3 regions of the Saccharopolyspora hordei genome follow, and region 3 is predicted to be linked to each of the others. Evidence: riboswitches for the same ligand, from Rfam matches in the RefSeq annotation. Region 3 holds a riboswitch; each other region holds the start of a gene.
The links. A riboswitch is a leader RNA that binds a small molecule or an ion and turns the genes downstream of it on or off. The one in region 3 is predicted to bind cobalamin.
Positions count from the first base shown of each region.

Region 1: linked by a shared signal. The riboswitch ahead of HNR68_RS14025 (ABC transporter substrate-binding protein) and the one ahead of cobN (cobaltochelatase subunit CobN) in region 3 are both predicted to bind cobalamin.
Region 2: linked by a shared signal. The riboswitch ahead of metE (5-methyltetrahydropteroyltriglutamate--homocysteine S-methyltransferase) and the one ahead of cobN (cobaltochelatase subunit CobN) in region 3 are both predicted to bind cobalamin.

Region 1 is NZ_JACCFJ010000001.1:3,008,855-3,014,495, reverse strand. It holds gene kdgD (5-dehydro-4-deoxyglucarate dehydratase) at 1-739, shown strand, start outside; gene HNR68_RS14035 (enolase C-terminal domain-like protein) at 802-2,139, shown strand; gene lexA (transcriptional repressor LexA) at 2,155-2,808, opposite strand; cobalamin riboswitch at 2,919-3,090, shown strand; gene HNR68_RS14025 (ABC transporter substrate-binding protein) at 3,446-4,966, shown strand; gene HNR68_RS14020 (ABC transporter permease) at 4,966-5,641, shown strand, end outside.
Region 2 is NZ_JACCFJ010000001.1:5,778,205-5,783,845, reverse strand. It holds partial or broken gene HNR68_RS26435 (oligopeptide/dipeptide ABC transporter ATP-binding protein) at 1-58, shown strand, start outside; gene HNR68_RS26430 (DUF397 domain-containing protein) at 118-318, opposite strand; gene HNR68_RS26425 (DUF5753 domain-containing protein) at 334-1,047, opposite strand; gene HNR68_RS26420 (hypothetical protein) at 1,288-1,473, shown strand; cobalamin riboswitch at 1,795-2,011, shown strand; gene metE (5-methyltetrahydropteroyltriglutamate--homocysteine S-methyltransferase) at 2,133-4,418, shown strand; gene HNR68_RS26410 (alpha/beta hydrolase) at 4,545-5,441, shown strand; partial or broken gene HNR68_RS27755 (HTH domain-containing protein) at 5,452-5,616, shown strand.
Region 3 is NZ_JACCFJ010000001.1:1,996,799-2,002,439, reverse strand. It holds gene HNR68_RS09425 (precorrin-2 C(20)-methyltransferase) at 1-369, opposite strand, end outside; gene HNR68_RS09420 (precorrin-8X methylmutase) at 366-992, opposite strand; gene HNR68_RS09415 (precorrin-3B synthase) at 1,025-2,242, opposite strand; cobalamin riboswitch at 2,373-2,494, shown strand; gene cobN (cobaltochelatase subunit CobN) at 2,608-5,641, shown strand, end outside.

The DNA.
Region 1 (5,641 bases), 1.0 Mb from region 3:
GCTGACCCCCGCTGAGGTGGAGCAGGTGGTGCGGGCCGCCGTCGAGGAGGCCCCGGACGGGGTGCCGGTGATCGCCCCGGTCGGGTACGGCACCGCGATGGCGGTGGAGATGGCCCGCGCCGCCGAACGCGCCGGGGCGGCCGGGGTGCTGCTGTTCCCGCCCTACCTGACCGAGGCCGACCAGGCCGGGCTCGCCGCGCACGTCCGCGCGGTCTGCGCGGCCACCCGGCTCGGGGTCGTCCTCTACAGCCGGGCCAACGCGGTCTTCGCGGACACCACTGTCGCCGAACTGGCCGAGCAGTGCCCGAACCTGGTGGGGTTCAAGGACGGCGTGGGCAACGTGGAGAAGATGACCCGCCTGTACGCGCGGCTCGGTGACCGGCTCACCTACGTCGGCGGGCTGCCGACGGCGGAGACGTTCGCGCTGCCGCTGCTGGAGCTGGGCGTGACCACCTACTCCTCGGCGATGTTCAACTTCGTGCCCGAGTTCGCGCTGCGCTTCTACCAGGCGGTGCGCGACCGCGACCGCGCGGCCGTGTACCGGTACCTGGAGGAGTTCGTGCTGCCGTACTGCGACATCCGCAACCGGCGCGCCGGGTACGCGGTGAGCATCGTCAAGGCCGGCATGCGGGTCGTCGGCCGCCCGGCGGGCCCGGTGCGGCCGCCGCTGGTCGACCTGGACGACGCCGAGCTCAGCGCGCTGCGCGACCTGGTCGAGCGCGTGACGGACCTGCGCTGAGGCGGCAACCCCCGGCGCCGCGGCGGTTCCCGGCGCCACGCACACCGAGGACGGAGGGACGGATGGCGCGCACGCAGCCCGTGGTCACCGGCATGCGGGTGGTGCCGATCGCCGGGCACGACAGCATGCTGCTCAACCTCAGCGGGGCGCACGCCCCGCACTTCACCCGGAACCTGGTGGTGCTCACCGACTCCGAAGGCCGGACCGGGGTCGGCGAGGTGCCCGGCGGGGAAACGGTCCGCCGCACCCTCGAGGACTCCGCGGAGCTGGTCGTCGGCCAGCCGGTGGGCCGGGTGCGTGCGGTCCTCACCGCGGTCCGCACCCGGTTCGCCGACCGCGACGCGGGCGGCCGCGGGGTGCAGACCTTCGACCAGCGCGTGACGGTCCACGCGGTCACCGCGCTGGAATCGGCGATGCTCGACCTGCTCGGCCAGCACCTGGAGGTGCCGGTGGCCGAGCTGCTCGGTGACGGCCGGCAGCGTGACCACGTGCCGGTGCTCGGGTACCTGTTCTTCGTCGGTGACCGGGAGCGCACCGACCTGCCCTACCGGAGCCCGGCGGACGAGCCCGACGACGACTGGCTGCGGCTGCGCCACGAGGAAGCCCTCACACCGGAGGCGATCGTGCGCCAGGCGGAGGCGGCGCAGCGGCGCTACGGGTTCCGCGACTTCAAGCTCAAGGGCGGGGTGCTGCCGGGGCCGGTCGAGGCCGAGGCGGTCACCGCGCTGGCGCGGCGGTTCCCCGACGCGCGGATCACCCTCGACCCCAACGGCGCGTGGCCGCTGGCCACCGCGATCGACCTCGGCCGCGCGCTGCGCGACGTCCTCGCCTACGCCGAAGACCCGTGCGGCGCCGAGGCCGGCTGCTCGGGTCGCGAGACGATGGCGGAGTTCCGCCGCGCGACGGGGCTGCGCACCGCCACCAACATGGTCGCCACGGACTGGCGGCAGCTGCACCACGCGGTGCGCGCCGACGCGGTGGACATCCCGCTGGCCGACCCGCACTTCTGGACGATGAGCGGGTCGGTGCGGGTGGCGCAGCTCTGCCACGACTGGGGCCTGACCTGGGGTTCGCACTCCAACAACCACTTCGACGTGTCGCTGGCGATGTTCACCCACGTCGCCGCGGCCGCGCCCGGCGAGATCACCGCGATCGACACGCACTGGATCTGGCAGGACGGCCAGCGCATCGCCCGGGAGCCGCTGCGCATCACCGACGGGCGCATCGAGGTGCCCGACCGCCCCGGCCTGGGCGTCGAGCTGGACCTCGACCGCGTCGAAGCGGCCCACCAGCTCCACCTGGAGCACGGCCTCGGGTCCCGCGACGACGCGGCGGCGATGCAGCACCTCGTCCCGGGCTGGACCTTCGACCCCAAGCGCCCGGCGCTGGACCGCGACTAGCGCGCCGACGGGACCTCAGACGCTGCGGAGGACCGAGACGACCACCCCGAGGACGACCGCGTCGTCACCGTCGATGACCTCGTAGGCCGGGTTGCGGGGTTCGAGCAGGACGTGACCGCCGCGGCGGCGGTAGACCTTCACCGTCGCCTCGTCGTCGATCATCGCGGCGACGATCTGCCCCGAGTGGGCCTCCTGCTGCTGGCGCACCACCACGATGTCGCCGTCGCAGATGGCCGCGTCGACCATCGAGTCACCGCGCACCCGCAGCCCGAACACGGTGCCCCGGCCGGTGAGCTCGCGGGGCAGGTCGATCACCTCGTCGAGGTGCTCGTCCGCGGTGATCGGGGTGCCGGCGGCGATGTCGCCGACCACGGGCACCGGCACCGAGTCGCCCTCGCGGACCGCCGACGGCTGGAGGAACGCGCGCACGTCGATGGGGCGGGACACCGACGGGCTGCGGCGCAGGAACCCCTTCTCCTCCAACGCGTTCAGGTGCTTCGACACCGACGAGGTCGAGCGCAGGCCCACCGCGTCGCCGATCTGCCGGGTGCTCGGCGAGTACCCGTGCCTGGTCACGAAGTCCTGGATGGCGGCCAGGATCCGCTGCTGGCGCAGCGGCAGGGACGAGGGGTCCAGGTGCTCGAAGGCGTCGAAGTCGTAGGCGGCCACCCTCCGGATGGTAGAGGTCGGCACCGCCGCCCGGCGCACTGGCCCGGCAGGGGTGCGCGTGATCTCCGTCCACCGCCCTTGACACCCGTCCCCGCCGGTGCCACCGTCGCCGCTGGAGTTCATGCGACGGTGCGCAGGAAGCCGGTGCGAATCCGGCACGGTCCCGCCACTGTGAGTGGGGAGCTGCCGCCACGTGCGCCACTGCCGCTGCCGCGGTGGGAAGGCAGGCGCGCAGCGACGATCCACGAGTCAGGAGACTGACGCCGTCGTGCCGATTCGCACGGGGTCGCGGAGCCCCGGAGGAGGTACGCGGAACATGCAGCGGCGCGCTGCTCACGATCTCGCCGTCCGGCACAGCTGGCACCACCCCACGCTGCCCACCACGTAGCACCAGCACGCCTTCCCCGCCGTGGGTCGTCCACTGCGGACGGACCGCGCCCGTGCCCGGCCGAGGCCCCAGTGCGCTCGGACCCGCTCGCCATCCGTGGAGAACTCCTGTGCCTCTCGTCCAGCCCACCCCGCCCCCGCTGCGCCCAGCCGTGCGGCGCGGCCGGGGAACGACCGTCCACCGTGTCCTGACCACGCGCGACCGCCGCGCCGCCGACCCGGACCAGGTGCGGCCCGAGGAGGGGGAGCGATGACCACCGTCACCCGGCGCACGCTGCTCAAGGGCGCCCTGGGCACGCTCACGGCCGCCTCGCTCACCGCCTGCGGTGGTGCCGCGAGCGGACCGGACGGGCGGTTGCGCGCGGCGTTCCCGATCGGCGGCGGGGAGGAGTCGCTCGACCCGCACACCAGCTCGCTGTTCGTCGACCAGGCCCGGGCGAAGGCGCTGTTCGACACGCTGGTCGGCTACGCCGACGACATGAGCGTCGTGCCGCGGCTGGCCGAGTGGTGGGAGCCGGACGCCACCGGGACGCGGTGGTCGATCCGCCTGCGCGAGGCCCGCTTCCACGACGGCCGCCCGGTCACCGCCGAGGACGTGCTCTACAGCTACCGCCGCATCGCCGACCCCGCCACGGCATCACCGGCGCGCAAGCAGTTCCTCGACGTGGACTTCGCGGCCAGCCGGGCCCGCTCGGCCACCGAGCTTGAACTCGTGCTGCGCGCCCCGAACTTCGAGTTCCCCTCGGCGTGGGGCGCCCCGGCCACCGAGATCGTCCCGGCCGGCACCACCGAGTTCACCGCCCCGGTCGGCTCCGGGCCGTTCCGGTTCGTCTCCTTCCAGCCGGGTCGGCCCGCCGTCTTCACCCGGTTCGACGGGCACTGGGCCGGGAGGCCGACGCTGGACGAGCTGGAGTTCGTGCCGATCAACGACGAGAGCGCGCGCGTCGCCGCGCTGCTGTCCGGCCAGGTGCACTACGTGCACGACATCAGCGCGCACTCCGCGGCGCTGGTGCAGGGCGACAGCCGGGCCGAGCTGCTCGCCGCGCCGCACGGCACCATGCAGGCCGTGGCGCTCAAGGTCGACCGGCCCCCGTTCCACGACCCGCGCCTGGTGCGGGCCGCGCTGTCCGGTGTGGACCGCGACGCGCTGGTCGCGGTCGCGCTGAACGGGCACGGGCAGGTCGGCAACGACCTGTTCGGCAAGGGCCTGGAGCACTACCCGCCGGACCTCCCGCAGCGCGAGCGCGACGTCGACCGCGCCCGGGCGCTGGTGCGCGAGGCCGGGGCCGAAGGGCTCGCGGTCGACCTGCTCACCAGCTCTGTCGACCCCTGCTTCGAATCGGCGGCGACGCTCATCGCCCAGCAGCTGTCCGAGATCGGGCTGCGGGTCGCCCCGCGGATCGGCCCGGCGGAGACGTACTTCTCCGACATCCGCACCCACGGCGTCGCCGCCCTCACCCGGACCGCGTCGCTGCCCGTCACGACGTTCCTGGCGGAACGGGTGCGCAGCGGTGCGGGCACTGCCAACTACACCGGCTACCGGTCGCCGGAGTTCGACGCGCTGTTCCACCGGGCGCTGAGCACAGTGGACGCTGCCGAGCGTGCCCGGCTGCTAGGGAACGCCCAGCGCCTGGCGCGGGACGAGAGCGGGCTGCTGGTGTGGGGCTTCAGCGACTGGAACGTGGCGGTGTCGCGCTCGGTGTCCGGGCTGCGGGCGGCCCCACCCAACTCGCTGGACTGGGCGCGGTTCGAGCGGGCCGCGCTGGGCTGATGGCGGTGCTGGTGCTGCGGCGGCTGGTGGTCGCCGCGCTGCAACTGGTCGCGGTGGCGGTCGCCGTCTTCGCGCTCACCTCGCTGCTGCCGGGCGACACCGCGGTGGTCGTGCTCGGTGAGCACGCGACCGAGGAGCAGGTGGCGGTGCTGCGCGCGCAGTTGCAGCTGGACCGGCCGGTGTGGGAGCGGTTCCTGGAATGGCTGGGCGGCGCGGTGCACGGCGACCTGGGACGCTCGCTGCTGACCGGGGTGCCGGTGGCCGAGGAGATCGGCCGGGGGCTCGCCACCACGGCGGTGCTGGCGCTGCTCGCGCTCGCGGTGGTGGTCCCGCTCGCGGTGGCGGTCGGCGTCGTGACGGGGCGGCGCCGCGGTTCCCGGCTGGACGTGGTGCTCACCGGCGCGGTCGTGGTGCTCGACTCGGTTCCCGAGTTCGCCCTCGCCCTGCTGCTCGTCGCGCTGTTCTCGCTGCAGCTCGGCTGGCTGCCGGCCACCGCGGCCGGCGCCTCCGGCTGGGAGCTGCTGGCGCAGCCCGCGGTGCTCGTGCTGCCGGTCGGCGTGCTGGTGTGCAGGCAGCTGTGCGCGCTGGCACGCCAGGTCCGCGTCGGCGTGGCCGAGGCCGACGGCGCCGACTTCGCCACGCACGTCCGGATGCACGGCCTGCCCGAGCGCGCGG
Region 2 (5,641 bases), 3.8 Mb from region 3:
GGGCGACCACCCCTCGGCGTGCCACTTCGCCGAGGAGCGCCCCCACGTCGTGTCCTGACGGGGAGTTCTCACGTTGAAGGGCACCTCCGACCGCTGGTCGGGGGTGCCCTTCAGCCGTTACCGGTCGAGTACGCCGTCCTTGACGTGGCGTAGGAAAGCCTGCCACTGGCCGGGAGCGACGGCTAAGTGCCCACCATCGCGATCCTTGGTGTCCCGAATCCCAACTGCGTCAAAGCCGAACCCGACCTCGACGCAGTTGCCGCCGTTGCCTCCGCTCCGGCTGCTCTTACGCCAGATGGCGCGGTCTAACCCGTGCATGCCGCGCGCCTTTCGTCAGACACTCTCCAACTCGCTGACCACCTGCTCCAGCAGGGCTGCACTGGCTGAGGGACTCAGGGCTGCGGCCCGCAGGCGGTCAAACGTGAGGGTATAGGTGTCGACGTCGGCTTGGCGATCGTGATAGGCGGCAGACGTGAGGCTTTCCGTGTGGGCGAGTGTCGGCGCCACGTCGTTAGGAAACCTGAGCAGGACGAACGGAAACCCGGTTGCCGGGTGTGCTCCAGCATCGTTCGGAATGACCTGGACTTCGAGCTTCGCTGGCCCCCTGACTTCGAGCAGGAAGCGGAGCTGCTCGCGCATGACCTCCGGCCCGCCGACCATGCGCCGGATCGCGCCCTCGCTCACGACTGCCAGCAGGCGAGTTTGACCACCGTGCAGGAGCCTCGTTTGCCGCTCCGCTCGGACCTTCACTTGGCGGTCGCGTTCTTCGCCGGAGAGTTCAGGGTTCAGCGCCTCGATGATCGCGGTTGTGTAGGACTCCGTTTGGAGCAGACCTGGGATGAGCTCCGTTTCGAAGGTTCGGATCTCCACTGCGGCTGATTCCAGACCGACGTAACGCCGGAACCATCGCGGCACTGCACCGCGGCAGGCCTGCCACCAGCCACGCTGATTTGCGCCCTTCGCAAGGGTTTTGATCTCGTCGATGTCCTCCTGCGACGCCTCGTAGAACCGCAGCAAGGCGTCGAGCTCGGCCCGTTTGGTCGGCACGTCCCCGAGCTCGATCTTTCTGATCTTCGACTTTGCGGGGGGGCGTGGCAGGTGCAGCGGCTTGCGCCGGAGTCGGAGTGGATCCGCGAGGACACCTGCATGGACTGCTGGCGGCGGATCAGCGCCCGGTGGTCGTGAGTGCAAAGACCGGCTGGAGCCGGTTTACGCACTCACGACACCTGACCTGCACAAGCACGACCTTCAGCGAACAAGGGGTGACCAGGGATGTTCTGGCTTCAGGTGAGCACGCTGGTGCTTGTCAACGTGCTGATCGCGAGCATGCTGCTGATCCCCCCGCTGCGGGCGCAGCACGGCGGTGCTGGTGATGGGGCGCTGAACGTCTGGCAGCTGATCGAGGAGGTCGAGACCGAGCGACAACGCGAAGCCGCCTCCACCGGCCGTCACCGCCTCCGGTCGGACCCCTGAACTGGTCCGGTGCCCGATTGCCCCCGACCTCGCGGGCACCGGACCTCCCCGGTGGGCCGGGCGTCGCCCCTCCCCGCGCCCGGCCCACCACCCCACGCTGGGTACGAATTGCGCGATGTGGCGCTGGAGGCGCTGGGTGAGAACGGGCGGACGAACTCAGCGGCACCGTCGAAGAACGCAATTGGCCTCTCGATTTCCCCGCTGTACGTGATCTCGGCCGTTCGGGTGTGGGGCGGATCTCAGCGCGGCGTAGATCGACTTCACCGGCCGTGGCCGGGGGCCGGACGTCGGACGGGCCTTGCCAACGGGGTCCTGGTCGATAGCCTTGGCCGTGCTGGTGGTTCGTCCGCCCCCTGCGGGGGGTGGGCGAGGCAAGAGGGAACCCGGTGCGAATCCGGGACTGCCCCGCAGCGGTGAGCGGGAACGACCGCCGTCATCGAGCACTGGGCCGGAGGGCCTGGGAAGCGACGGCCAGTAGGAGCCTCCGAGCAGGAGAACGCCCGCGAGTCCGAAGACCTGCCACCGGTGCGCCCGCCGACCGGTGGGCGCGGTCCGAGGTCTCGCGGGAGGACCTGGCCGACGAGCGGCTGCTGCCTGCCCGCTGGCCCGCGCCCGCACGACCTCGGCACACCTGATGTCGAGCTCGCGAGGTGAGGGACTTGACCGGCAAGATCGGATCGACCGCGCTCGGATATCCCCGGATCGGGCCGAAGCGGGAGCTGAAGCGCGCGCTGGAGAGCTACTGGGCCGACCGCTCCACCGAAGCGGAACTGCGCGAAACCGCCCGGGAGTTGCGCATCGACACCTGGCGGCAGCTGCGCGACGCCGGGCTGGACTCGGTGCCCGGCAACACGTTCTCCTACTACGACCAGGTGCTCGACACCGCGGTCACCTTCGGCGCGGTGCCGCCGCGCTACGCCGAACTGGGGCTCGGGCCGCTGGACACCTACTTCGCGATGGCGCGCGGCGCTTCCGCGGTGCCGCCGCTGGAGATGACGAAGTGGTTCGACACCAACTACCACTACCTGGTGCCGGAGATCGGCCCGGACACGCGGTTCTCGCTGGCCGACCGCACGCCCGTCGAGCAGTACCGCGAGGCGCTGGAGGCCGGGGTGACCACGCGCCCGGTGCTGGTCGGTCCGCTGACCTTCCTGCTGCTGGCCAAACCGGCGCCGGGCGCGCCGGAACCCTTCCGCCCGTTGGACAAGCTGCCCGAACTGCTCGACGCCTACGCCGAGCTGCTGCGCGAGCTGCACCGCGCCGGGGCCGAGTGGGTGCAGCTCGACGAGCCCGCCTTCGCCGCGGACCGCACGCCTGAGCAGCTGCAGGCGCTCGGCGACGCCTACCGGCAGCTGGGCGGGTTGTCCGCGCGGCCGGAACTGCTGGTGGCGGGGTACTTCGGCGACTTCGGCGAGGCGCTGCGGGTGCTGGCGGCCACCCCGGTGGAGGCGATCGGCGCGGACCTGGTGACCGAGCCGTCCGCTGTGGATTCGCTGTCCGGGGTGCCGGGGCTGCGGGACAAGACGCTGGTGGCCGGGCTCGTGGACGGGCGCAACGTCTGGCGCACCGACCTGGACCGCGCGCTCACCACGGCGGCCACGCTGCTGGGGCTGGCCGGAGAGGTCGCCGTGAGCACCTCGTGCTCGCTGCTGCACGTGCCCTACGACGTCGAGACCGAGGACATCGACCCGCAGATCAAGTCCTGGCTGGCCTTCGCCGCGCAGAAGGTCCGCGAGGTCGTCGTGCTCGGGCGCGCGCTGAAGGACGGCCGGGACTCGGTGGCCGACGAGCTCGACGCTGCCCGCGCCGCCATCGCCGACCGGGCCGGGGCGGCGCGCGTGCGCAACAACCGCGTCCGCGCCCGGCTCGATTCGCTGCGACCCGAGCACTCGCAGCGCGGCGACTACCGGAAGCGGCGGGAGGCGCAGCAGAAGTCCCTGAAGCTGCCGCCGCTGCCCACCACGACGATCGGTTCGTTCCCGCAGACCAGCGACGTCCGCAAGGCGCGCGCGGCGTTCCGGGCCGGGCGCATCGACCGGGCCAGCTACCACCAGCGGATGCGCGACGAGATCCGGCGCGTGGTCGAGCTGCAGGAAGCGATCGGGCTCGACGTGCTGGTGCACGGCGAACCGGAGCGCAACGACATGGTGCAGTACTTCGCCGAGCACCTGGACGGGTTCATCAGCACCGCGAACGGCTGGGTGCAGTCCTACGGGTCCCGGTGCGTGCGGCCGCCGATCCTCTACGGCGACGTGTTCCGGCCCGCACCGATGACGGTGGAGTGGGCGACCTGCGCGCAGAAGCTCACCGCGAAGCCGGTCAAGGGCATGCTCACCGGGCCGGTCACCATCCTGGCCTGGTCGTTCGTCCGCGACGACCAGCCGCTGGCGGACACCGCCGCGCAGGTCGCGATGGCCATCCGCGACGAGGTGCAGGACCTCGAAGCGGCCGGTATCCGGGTGATCCAGGTCGACGAGCCCGCGCTGCGCGAACTCCTGCCGCTGCGCGCGGCCGAGCACGGGCCGTACCTGCGGTGGGCGGTGTCGGCGTTCCGCCTGGCCACCTCCGGGGTCGCCGACTCCACCCAGATCCACACCCACCTGTGCTACTCGGAGTTCGGCGACGTGATCGACGCGATCGTCGCGCTGGACGCCGACGTCACCAGCATCGAAGCCGCCCGCTCCCGGATGGAGGTGCTCGACGACCTCAACGCGGTCGGCTTCGCCCGGGGCGTGGGGCCGGGGGTGTACGACATCCACTCGCCGCGCGTGCCGGACGCGGCGGAGATGACCGACCTGCTCCGCGCGGCCCTGCGCTCGGTGCCCGCGGACCGCCTGTGGGTCAACCCGGACTGCGGTCTGAAGACCCGGGGCTACGCGGAGGTCGAACCGGCCCTGGAGAACCTGGTCAGCGCAGCGCGAGCGGCACGCCGCGACCTGCCCTGACCACGAGCGTTGCGGGCGGTGCGCACTCCCCACCACTCACCGCACCGCCCGCAACACCCTCCCGTGATCCAGTTCACCTGCGAAGGGTGACACGGGGGTGTCGCGCGCGAGTGCGACCGTCGGCGCATGACGATCACTGATGCGGACTGCCTCGCCGAGACCTCGGCGTTCAACGACCGGTTCGAGGCGTCTCGCGGCGAGGTGCCGAAGTCGCTGGAACTCCTGCGGCGCAACCGGGTCGGCGGTGACGCGCCGCCGGTGCGCCTGCCGCAGGGGCAGGACCGCGTCGTCGCGGGTGTGCCGGTCCGGGCGTTCGTGCCGGACCGCGTCGACGGCGTGTACCTGCACATCCACGGCGGCGGCTGGGTGTTCGGCACGGCGGACGGGCAGGACGAGAAGTTGTGGCAGCTGGCCGTCGAGGCGCGGTTGGCCGTGGTGAGCGTGGAATACCGCTTGGCGCCGGAGAATCCCTTCCCGGCCGGGCCCGACGACTGCGAAGCCGTCGCCCGGTGGCTGGTGGACCACGCCGCCACCGAGTTCGGTACCCGAAGACTGCTGATCGGCGGTGAATCGGCCGGGGCCCACCTGAGCGTCCTGACGCTGCTGCGCCTCCGCGACCGGCACGGCATCACCGGCGCGTACCAGGCGGCCCAGCTGACCTTCGGCCCGTACGACCTGTCGATGACACCGAGTCAGCGCTCGTTCGGTTCCCGGCCGCTGCTGAGCAACACCGACTCGCTGCGGCGCAGCTACGAGCTCTTCACACCGGGGATGGGGCCGGAAGCCCGCCGCGACCCGGAGATCTCGCCGCTGTTCGCCGACCTGACCGGGCTGCCGCCCGCCCGGATCGTGGTCGGCACCGAAGACCCGCTGCTGGACGACTCGCTCTTCCTCGCGGCGCGGTGGCCGGCGCCCGTGCAGCTCGGCGTCGTCGCAGGCGCGATGCACGGTTTCACCCTGTTCCCGTTGACCATCACCGAGCGGGAGAAGCAGCGCGAGCGGGACTTCCTGGCGGGCGCGTAGCGTCGAGCCCGTGAACCGGACTGATCGGCTCTACGCGCTGGTGGAGGAGTTGCGCGCGGCGGCCCCGCGACCGCTGACCGTGGCTTCCCTCGCGGCGCGGTTCGAGGTCAGCACCCGCACTGTGCAGCGCGATCTCCAGGCGTTGCTGGAGACGGGCCTCCCGGTGCGCACCACGTCCGGGCGTGGCGGGGGGCTGGTCG
Region 3 (5,641 bases):
CCGCTTGTGCATGTGCATGTACGAGCCGTAGAAGAGCGGGTCGCCCTCGGCGAGCAGGACCACGTCGCGCCCGGCTTCGAGGTGCGCGGCGAGCCGGGCCGCGCACTCGGCGTAGAACTCGTCGATGGCGCCCTGGTAGCCGCCCGGGTGGTCGGTGGTCTCCGTGGTCACCGGGTAGACCAGGGCTTCCTCGACCTGGCCGGGCCGCAGGTACGGCTCGGCGACGGACCGCGCGATGCTCCGACCGTGGCGGGCGCTGTGGTAGGCGATCACCTCCGCCCGCTCGATCAGCCGGGCGGCCTTGACCGTCACCAGTTCCGGGTCGCCGGGGCCGAGGCCCACGCCGTAGAGCGTGCCGTTGCTGCTCACTCTTCCTCGCTCGCGATCGCGTTGATGGCGGCCACCGCCATGGCGCTGCCGCCGCGGCGACCGCGCACCACCAGGTGTTCCAGTCCGCTCGGGTGCGCGGCCAGCGCGTCCTTGGACTCCGCCGCGCCGATGAACCCGACCGGGAGGCCCAGCACCGCAGCGGGCTTCGGCGCACCGTCCTCGACCATCTCCAGCAGCCGGAACAGCGCCGTGGGCGCGTTGCCGACCGCGACCACGGACCCGGCCAGCCGGTCGCGCCACAGCTCCAGGGCGGCCGCGCTGCGGGTGGTGCCCAGCTCGGCGGCCAGCGCCGGGACGCGCTCGTCGGACAGCGTGCAGACCACCGGGTTGTCCGCGGGCAGGCGGCGCCGGGTCACGCCCGCGGCGACCATCGCCGCGTCGCACAGGATCGGCGCGCCGCGGCGCAGCGCCTCGCGCGCCGCGGTCACCACGCCCGGGGAGAACGCGAGGTCGTCGACCAGGTCGACCATGCCGCAGGCGTGGATCATCCGCACCGCCACCCCGGCGACCTCCGGGGGCAGGCCGTCCAAGCGGGCTTCCGCGCGGATCGTGGCGAAGGAGCGGCGGTAGATCTCCGCCCCGTCGCGGACGTACTCGGGCACCCCGCGGTAGCGGGTGGCCGGGCTGTTGTCGTTCACACTTTCCTCCGTGCCGCGTCGAGCGCGGCGGACACCTGGTCGACGTCGGCTGCGCAGGTCCACGTCGCTCCGTCGAGACCGACCTGGTAGCCGACGCCGGTGGCCAGCACTTCCACGACGCGTCCCGGTGGGCGGCCGCAGCGCCGCTCGCACCCCGACCAGTGCACCGGCAGCGCACCGGCCCGCACCGCGCGTCGGGCGTCTTCGCGGACGTCGGCCCGCGACTTCGCGCACCCGGGCCGACCGGCGCACGTGGTGACCCCGACCCCGTCCGCGGCGGGGTCCACGAGCAGTCCGCGTGCGCCGAGGTCCGAGAGCCACCGCTCGGCCTCGTCCGGCCGCAGCGCGGGCAGGACGAGGGTCCGCCAGGGCGTCAAGCGCAGTTCGCCGGCGGCCTCGGACGCGGCGGTGATGATATCCACCTGGTCCGGCGTGAGGCGGCCCAGTGGGGCGCCCGCCACCGCGGAGACCGTGCCGTCGGGCCGGACCACGCGCCCCACCTGCGCGTGCGTGGCCGTCGGCGGCGCCGGATCGGCGGGGGTCAGGCCCGTGCCCAGCCGTGCGGCGACCCGCTGGGCGCCACCGTCCAGTTCGGCCAGCCGCCACGCCGAGGAGCCCTGAGCCGCCCGCTCGTCCAGGAACGCCTGCGCCGCGGCGACCGCGGTCGCGGCGGCCTGCTGCGGGGTCGTCCGCAGCCCGGTCTCCGCCCCGGCGAGCAGCAGCGCCACGGTGTCCGCGCTCCGCGCGCGCACGCCGACGTCGGCGCCGAGCGGGCTGACGTCCCCGCTGCCGTCGTCGACCGTGAACAGGAACCGTCCGGGCAGGCCGGCCAGGGCGGGGGTGGCGCAGAGGGCGGCGTCGAGGTCGGCGGCCACCGCGCGCACGTCGACGAGCTCGCGGCCGTCCGCGGACGGCGAGCCGACGACGTTGCGCACCCGCTCGTGCGTGGCCGAGGGCAGCAAGCCCGCGGCACGCAGGCGCGCGGCGAGCTCCTGCTCCGCCCCGGCCGGGAGGCCGCGGACTTGGAGGTTCGCCCGCGAGGTCAGTTCCAGGCCGCCGTCACCCAGCGCCGCGACCTCGGCGATCGCGCGGACCTGCGGCGGGGTGAGCGCGCCGCCCGGGACGCGGATGCGGGCCAACCCGCCGTCGGCGGCCTCGTGCACCCGCAGCGCGCCGGGGCACCGGTCCCGCTCTGGTCTGGCTCGTGGCAACACCCGGCTGATCCTACGGACCCCGGTAGTTGCGGACGCAAACTCGGAGCCGGTGCGACGCGCATCATGCCCGCGCGGCTTGACGTAAGATCGCCCTGCCACGGAGAGTGGTCACAACACGCGGCGACGAGCGGAGGAAGCCGGTGCGAATCCGGCGCGGTCCCGCCACTGTCACCGGGGAGCGGACTCCACCACGCCACTGTCCTCATCGGACGGGAAGGCGGAGCGAGCGCTGATCCGGGAGCCAGGAGACTCCGGTCGCCGTGACCTGCCGACCGGGGCGAGGACCCCGAGAGAGGTGCTGTCATGCGCTGCGCGCTCGCGCCCTGGTTCGACGACGCTGCCCGCCGAGCCGAGGAGCGAACCGCATGATCCTGCTTCTGTCCACTTCGGACACCGACCTGCTCAGCGCGCGAGCCGCGGACGCCGACTACCGGCTCGGCAACCCCGCCCGGCTCGGCGTGGACGACCTGCCCCCGCTGCTGGAGGGCGTCGACCTCGTCGTGGTGCGGCTGCTCGGCGGCCGCCGGGCCTGGGAAGAGGGGCTGGACGCGCTGCTGGCCGGGCCGCGCCCGGTGGTCGTGCTCGGCGGTGAGCAGGCCCCGGACGCCGAGCTGATGGAGTGTTCCACGGTCCCGGCCGGGGTGTGCGCCGAAGCGCACCGCTACCTGGCGCACGGCGGCCCGGAGAACCTGGCGCAGCTGCACCGGTTCCTCTCCGACACGGTCCTGCTCACCGGGCACGGCTTCGAGCCGCCGGTGGAGACCCCGACCTGGGGCGTGCTGGAGCGCACCCCGCGGCGCACCGACGGCCCGACCGTCGCGGTGCTCTACTACCGCGCGCACCACGTGGCGGGCAACACCGCGTTCGCGCACGCGCTGTGCGACGCCATCGAGGACGCCGGCGGGCGGCCGCTACCGCTGTTCTGCGCCTCGCTGCGCACCCCCGACCCGGGGCTGCTGGAGCGGCTGCGCGAGGCCGACGCGCTGGTGGTCACCGTGCTGGCCGCGGGCGGCACCAAGCCCGCCACCGCCTCGGCCGGTGGCGACGACGAAGCCTGGGACGTCGGCGCGCTCGCCGAACTGGACGTCCCGATCCTGCAGGGGCTGTGCCTGACCAGCACCCGCGCCGCCTGGGAGGACAACGACGAGGGCCTGTCCCCGCTGGACATGGCCACGCAGGTGGCCGTGCCCGAGTTCGACGGCCGGCTCATCACCGTGCCGTTCTCGTTCAAGGAGAACGACTCCGAGGGCCTGCCGGTCTACGTCGCCGACCCGGAGCGGACCGCCCGGGTGGCCGGCACCGCCGTCCGGCACGCCCGCTTGCGGCACGTGCCGCCGCAGGACAAGCGCGTGGCGCTGGTGCTCTCGGCCTACCCGACCAAGCACTCCCGGATCGGCAACGCGGTCGGCCTGGACACCCCGGTCAGCGCGGTGCGGCTGCTGCGGGCGCTGCGCGAGCAGGGCTACGACGTCGGCCCGGTGGACGGCCCGGACGCGCTGCCCGGGGTCGCCGAGCAGGACGGCGACGCGCTGGTCCACGCGCTGATCGCCGCCGGCGGGCAGGACCGCGACTGGCTGACCGAGGAGCAGCTGAGCGGCAACCCGGTGCGCATCCCGGCCCGCCGCTACGCGGAGTGGTTCGCGACGCTGCCCGAGGACCTGCGCGCCGGCGTCGAGGAGCACTGGGGGCCGCCGCCCGGCGAGCTGTTCGTGGACCGCTCCCAGGACCCGGACGGCGAGATCGTGCTCGCCGCCCTGCGCGCGGGCAACGTCGTGCTCCTGGTGCAGCCGCCGCGCGGCTTCGGCGAGAACCCGATCGCGATCTACCACGACCCGGACCTGCCGCCGAGCCACCACTACCTGGCGGCCTACCGCTGGCTGGTCGACGAGTTCGGCGCGCACGCCATGGTGCACCTGGGCAAGCACGGCAACCTGGAGTGGCTGCCCGGCAAGACCGCCGGCCTGTCCGCCTCCTGCGCCCCGGACGCGGCGCTGGGCGACCTGCCGCTGATCTACCCGTTCCTGGTCAACGACCCCGGCGAGGGCACGCAGGCCAAGCGCCGGGTGCACGCCACCCTCGTCGACCACCTGGTGCCGCCGATGGCCCGCGCGGAGAGCTACGGCGACATCGCCCGGCTGGAACAGCTCCTCGACGAGCACGCCACCATCTCGGCGATGGACCCGGCGAAGCTGCCCGCCATCCGCAGCCAGATCTGGACGTTGATGCAGGCCGCCAAGCTCGACCACGACCTCGGGCTGGAGGAGCGGCCGCACGACGCGGAGTTCGACGACATGCTGCTGCACGTCGACGGCTGGCTGTGCGAGGTCAAGGACGCCCAGATCCGCGACGGGCTGCACGTCCTCGGCGAAGCCCCGACCGGCGACGCCCGCGTCAACCTGGTGCTCGCGATGCTGCGGGCCCGGCAGGTGTGGAGCGGGCAGAGCGCCGCGCTGCCGGGCCTGCGCGAGGCGCTCGGGCTCGCCGAGGACGGCAGCGCCGCCCGCGACCAGGTCGACGACGTCGAGTCCCGCGCGCACGGCCTGGTGCAGGGCATGGAGGACCGCGGCTGGGACGCCGGTGCGGCGGCCGAGGTGTGCCGCGAGGTCCTGGGCGAGCGCAACGACGCGGTCGTGCGGGTCCTGGAGTTCGCCGCCACCGAGATCGTGCCGCGGCTGGCGGCCACCACCGACGAGCTGAGCGCGACGCTGCACGCCCTCGAGGGCGGGTACGTGCCGGCCGGGCCGAGCGGGTCGCCGCTGCGCGGGCTGGTCAACGTGCTGCCCACCGGCCGCAACTTCTACTCCGTCGACCCCAAGGCCGTGCCCAGCCGGCTGGCGTGGGAGACCGGGTGGGCCATCGCGGAGTCGCTGCTCGACCGCTACCGCGCCGACACCGGGGACTGGCCGCGCTCGGTCGGCCTGTCGGTGTGGGGCACCAGCGCGATGCGCACCGCCGGCGACGACATCGCCGAGGTGCTGGCGCTGCTCGGCGTCCGGCCGACCTGGGACGAGGCCTCGCGCCGCGTCAACGGGCTGGAGGTCGTCCCGCTCGAGGAGCTGGGCCGCCCCCGCATCGACGTCACGGTGCGCATCAGCGGCTTCTTCCGGGACGCCTTCCCGCACGTGGTGGCGCTGCTCGACGACGCGGTGCGCATGGTCGCGGCGCTCGACGAGCCGGACGAGCAGAACTTCGTGCGCGCGCACGCGCAGGCCGACCTCGCCGAGCACGGGGACGAACGCCGCGCCACCACGCGGATCTTCGGCTCCAAGCCCGGCGCGTACGGTGCGGGGATCCTGCCGCTGATCGACAGCCGGAACTGGCGCGACGACGCCGACCTGGCCGAGGTGTACGCGGTGTGGGGCGGGTTCGCCTACGGCCGCGACCTGGACGGCGTACCGG